DNA from 2 places in the Streptomyces sp. NPDC102278 genome. Region 1 is predicted to be linked to the other one. Evidence: riboswitches for the same ligand, from Rfam matches in the RefSeq annotation. Region 1 holds a riboswitch; the other holds the start of a gene.
What was found. Region 1 has a riboswitch for S-adenosylmethionine ahead of ACIRO3_RS12145 (aminotransferase class V-fold PLP-dependent enzyme). Riboswitches for the same ligand answer to the same signal wherever they lie in the genome.
Positions count from the first base shown of each region.

Region 2: linked by a shared signal. The riboswitch ahead of thrC (threonine synthase) and the one ahead of ACIRO3_RS12145 (aminotransferase class V-fold PLP-dependent enzyme) in region 1 are both predicted to bind S-adenosylmethionine.

Region 1 covers NZ_JBIWLV010000003.1:686,745-689,197, reverse strand. The annotation lists gene ACIRO3_RS12145 (aminotransferase class V-fold PLP-dependent enzyme) at 32-1,414, opposite strand; SAM riboswitch class IV at 1,645-1,761, opposite strand; gene trpD (anthranilate phosphoribosyltransferase) at 1,858-2,453, opposite strand, start outside.
Region 2 covers NZ_JBIWLV010000019.1:17,848-20,300, forward strand. The annotation lists gene ACIRO3_RS31400 (glucosyl-3-phosphoglycerate synthase) at 1-737, opposite strand, end outside; SAM riboswitch class I at 933-1,090, shown strand; gene thrC (threonine synthase) at 1,108-2,391, shown strand; gene ACIRO3_RS31410 (MoaD/ThiS family protein) at 2,426-2,453, shown strand, end outside.

The DNA of each region.
Region 1 (2,453 bases):
TCGATGCACCGACTCCGACGTCGGTACGGCGTCAGACCGCCGGGACGCAGCGGCCCTCTTCGGTGTGGTACCGCCACTTGGCGCCGTCCGTGACGAGTTCCCGGACCGCGTCGACGAACCGCTCGACGTGCTCGTCGGGGGTACCCGCCCCGAAGCTGACCCGGATCGCGTTGAGCGAGCGCTCCCCGGGGCCTGCCTCCGGCGCCCCGCACTCCCCCGGCTCCTGCGGCTCGCTGCCGAGCAGGGTGCGGACCAGGGGGTGGGCGCAGAACAGGCCGTCGCGGACGCCGATGCCGTACTCGGCGGAGAGGGCGGCGGCGAAGTGCGAGCTGTTCCAGCCGTCGACGACGAAGGAGATGACGCCGACGCGCGGGGCGTCGTCCCCGAAGAGGGACAGCACGCGGACCGCCGGCACCTCGGCCAGACCCTCGCGGACCTTCGCGATGAGGTGGTTCTCCCGGGCGACCAGGTTCTCGAACCCGGCCTCGTTCAGGGCCCGGCAGGCGGAGGCGATCGAGTAGACGCCGATGACGTTCGGGGAACCGGCCTCGTGGCGGGCGGCCGTGGTGTGCCACTCGACGTCCACTCCGCCGTCCTCGCGGCGGGCCACCTTGCGGGAGGCGCCGCCGCCGGCCAGGTACGGCTCGGCGGCCTGGAGCCAGTCCGCGCGGCCGGCGAGCACGCCCGAGCCGAAGGGCGCGTACAGCTTGTGTCCGGAGAAGGCCACCCAGTCCACGTCGAGTTCCCGCACCGAGACGGGGTGGTGCGGGGCCAGCTGGGCGGCGTCCAGCACGATCCGCGCCCCGTGGGCGTGCGCGGCGGCGGCCAGTTCCCGTACGGGCCACAGCTCACCGGTGACGTTGGACGCGCCGGTCACGCACACCAGCGCGGGGCCGTACGGATCGCGCCCGGCCAGCGCCCGCTCCAGGGTCTCGACGGCCTGGGCCGGGGTGCGCGGCGCGTTGAGGTAGGTGACCTGCGCGTCCCCCCACGGCAGCAGGGAGGCGTGGTGCTCGGTCTCGAAGACGAAGACCTGGCAGTCGGCCGGGAGCGCGGCGGCGAGCAGGTTCAGGGAGTCGGTGGTGGACCGCGTGAAGATCACCTGGTCCTCGGCGCGGCAGTCGAGGAACTCCGCGACGGTGACCCTGCTCTGCTCGAACAGGTCGGTGGAGAGCTGCGAGAGGTAGCCGGCGCCGCGGTGCACGCTGCCGTAGTACGGGGCGTAGGCGGCCACGTCGTCCCAGACGCGCTGCAGGGCGGGGGCGCTGGCCGCGTAGTCGAGGGCGGCGTAGGTGACCTCGCCGCCGGTGACGAGCGGCACGGTGACGTCACGGCCGAGCACGGGCAGCGGCTCGACACAGGCGGGGTCGACGGCGACGTCGGTGGAGGCGGCGGTGTTCAGGGGTGCGGACATGGCTGAATCTCCCGGCAGGCAGGGCTGAATGGCTTCGGTGTGCCCGTACGCGGGTGCGGCTCGGCGGCCGACCGGGGGTACGGGGAGGTCCTCGGAAGTACGGGAGGGCGCACGGAGATGCGCGCGAAGGGTCCCTGTTCCGAGGGGTGAAGAAGGGGCGGAGTCGCCCTATCGCATTCGCTTGCTCACGGAAAACACTCCTCGAGAGACCAGGATCCCTGGTGTCGAGGGATCCGCGCTTGCCGTAGACCTCACTGCCTACGGCCTGGTCATCACCCGGGGCACCCCGCCACGGAAGGAGGGTTGCCGGACAGCAAGCCGGGGCCTAAACGCTGTCACTCGTGACCTGGGCAGAATCCTGCCACACGATGCGCCGTGCGCAAGACCCCGGTCCGCATCGTGGACCGGGGTCCCGCTGTTTCACGCCGTTCGCACCGGAGGGCCTACGCGTTGCTGGCGTTCACCCAGCGCTCCAGCGCCGCCCGCGCCGATCCCGAGTCGACGGACTGCGCCGCCCGGGTGATGCCGGCCGCGATCTGCTCCTCCAGCGAGCCGGTGCCCGGGTCCAGCGCCACCAGGGCGGCGGCCGAGTTCAACAGGACGGCGTCGCGTACCGGCCCGGTCTCGCCCGCGAGCAGGCGCCGGGCCACGTCCGCGTTGTACGAGGCGTCCTCGCCGCGCAGCGCGGACACGTCGACCACGTCGATCCCGACGTCGCGCGGGTCGAAGGACAGCTCGGTGACCGAACCCTCCCGTACCCACCACACCCGTGAGGTGCCCGTGGTGGTGAGCTCGTCGAGGCCGTCGTCGCCCCGGAACACGAGCGCCGAGGAACCGCGTTCGGCGAGGACGCCCGCGACGATGGGCGCCACCCGGGCGTCGGCCACACCGGTCGCCTGGGCGCGGACGCGGGCCGGGTTGGTCAGCGGGCCGAGGAAGTTGAACAGGGTCCGGATGCCCAGCTCCTTGCGCGCCGCCGCCACGTGCCGCAGCGCGGGGTGGAACTTCACGGCGAAGCAGAAGGTGATGCCGGCTTCCT
Region 2 (2,453 bases), on a different contig from region 1:
TGCAGCCGAACGCCGACGTCCACCTGGGCCAGCGCGTCCAGCCCGACCGTGTGCAGCGCGTCCACCAACAGCCCCAGCTCGACGCCGTAGCCGACGGGGAACGGCAGCCGCTCCAGCAGCGAACGGCGCACCGCGTACTCGCCGCCCAGCGGCTGGACGAAGCCCGCCAACAGCGGCCAGTGCAGGTTGAGCAGCGGGCGGGCCACCAGCTCGGTCACCCGCCCGCCCTGCCCCGGCGCGTCGCCGAGCGGACGGTCGTACATCGCCTTCACGAACTGCACCTCGGGATCGGTCAGCAACGGACCGACGATCCCGGACACGAAGGAGGCCGAGAAGTCACGCAGGTCGGCGTCCACGAAGCAGACGACGTCGCCGGTCGTGGCCAACAGCGAGCGCCACAGCACCTCGCCCTTGCCGGGCAGCGCCGGCAGCCGCGGCAGGATCTCGTCACGGTGCACCACACGGGCGCCGGCCTTCGCGGCCACCTCGGCCGTCCGGTCGCGGGAGCCAGAGTCGACGACCACCAGCTCGTCCACCAACGGCGTCGCCAACCCCTCGATCAGCTCCCGTCGGATCACCTCGACGATCTCGCCGACCGTGGCCTCCTCGTCGAGCGCCGGCAGCACCACGCTGACCGTGGTGCCCGCCGCCCGTTTGCGGTCGAGCAGCCGGTCGAGCGGCCGATCGGCAGCGGACCAGGAGCGGTCGGCCAGCCAGCGCTCCACCTCTTCCAGCACGTTCGGCACTCCCTGATGGGTCGATCGATCGTCGGCGTTTCGGGCGAAATGTGATCCATCTCGCCGTTCGGACGGCTGTCTCAACCGCCCGGGGCTTCGGTTACAGTCTTGAACAACGCGACGGACCACCGCATGCCGGGGGTCCGCGTGCACAAACGCCCGGGCGCGCCATGGAGTGCTCACCCGGTGCCATACCGCTCATCCAGAGGGGCAGAGGGACACGGCCCGTTGAAGCCCCGGCAACCCTCCAGTCGGTCTCGCGATCACGCACATCCGTTGCGTCAGCGAGGTCCCCGGCTAGGGAAGGTGCCAATTCCGTCTCATGGCGAAGTGCGCCATGGGGAAGATGAGGAGAAAGGGCCTCGCCATCATGGCTGCACAGACTGTCGCCACCTCTGCCGGAACCGTCGATCTCGGACCCGCCACCGGCCTTTCCTGCCGCGAGTGCGCCACCCGCTTCGAACTCGGCCCGATCTTCGCCTGCGCCGAGTGTTTCGGACCGCTCGAAGTCGCCTACGACCTGCCGACCGGCGACCCCGAGGCGCTGCGCGCCGCGATCGAGGCCGGCCCGAACAACATCTGGCGCTACGCGCCGCTGCTGCCCGTCCCGGCGGACGTGGCCTCCAAGCCGAGCCTGAACCCCGGCTTCACCAAGCTCGTGGACGCGGCCAACCTGGCCAAGGAGCTCGGCGTCACCGGCAAGCTCTACGTCAAGGACGACTCCGGCAACCCGACGCACTCCTTCAAGGACCGCGTCGTCGCCATCGCCGTCGAGGCCGCCCGCGCCTTCGGCTTCACCACCCTCTCCTGCTCCTCCACCGGCAACCTGGCCGGCGCCGTCGGCGCCGCCGCCGCCCGCGCCGGCTTCCGGTCCTGCGTGTTCATCCCGCACGACCTGGAGCAGGGCAAGGTCGTCATGGCCGGTGTCTACGGTGGCGACCTGGTCGGTATCGAGGGCAACTACGACGACGTCAACCGCTTCTGCTCCGAGCTCATCGGCGACCCGCTGGGCGAGGGCTGGGGCTTCGTCAACGTCAACCTGCGCCCGTACTACGGAGAGGGCTCCAAGACCCTCGCGTACGAGATCTGCGAGCAGCTCGGTTGGGAGCTGCCCGACCAGATCGTGATCCCGATCGCGTCCGGCTCGCAGCTGACGAAGATCGACAAGGGCCTCCAGGAGCTGATCAAGCTCGGTCTGGTCCAGGACAAGCCGTACAAGATCTTCGGTGCCCAGGCCGAGGGCTGCTCCCCCGTCTCGACCGCCTTCAAGGCCGGTCACGAGGTGGTCCGCCCGCAGAAGCCGAACACCATCGCCAAGTCGCTGGCCATCGGCAACCCGGCGGACGGGCCGTACGTGCTGGACATCGCGCGCCGCACCGGCGGCTACGTCGAGGACGTCAACGACGAGCAGGTCGTCGAGGCCATCAAGATCCTCGCGCAGACCGAGGGCATCTTCGCCGAGACCGCGGGCGGCGTGACCGTCGGCGTGACGAAGAAGCTCATCGACAACGGGCAGCTCGACCCCGCGCTGACCACGGTCATCCTGAACACGGGTGACGGTCTCAAGACCCTGGAGGCGGTGGCCGCGGACAGCGGCCAGACCGCCACCATCCGCCCGAGCCTGGACGCGTTCCGCGCCGCCGGCCTGGCCTGACCCTCCCCTCGTACTCCGGAAAGGCAGTAGCGCCATGAGCGTCAACGTCCGCATCCCCACCA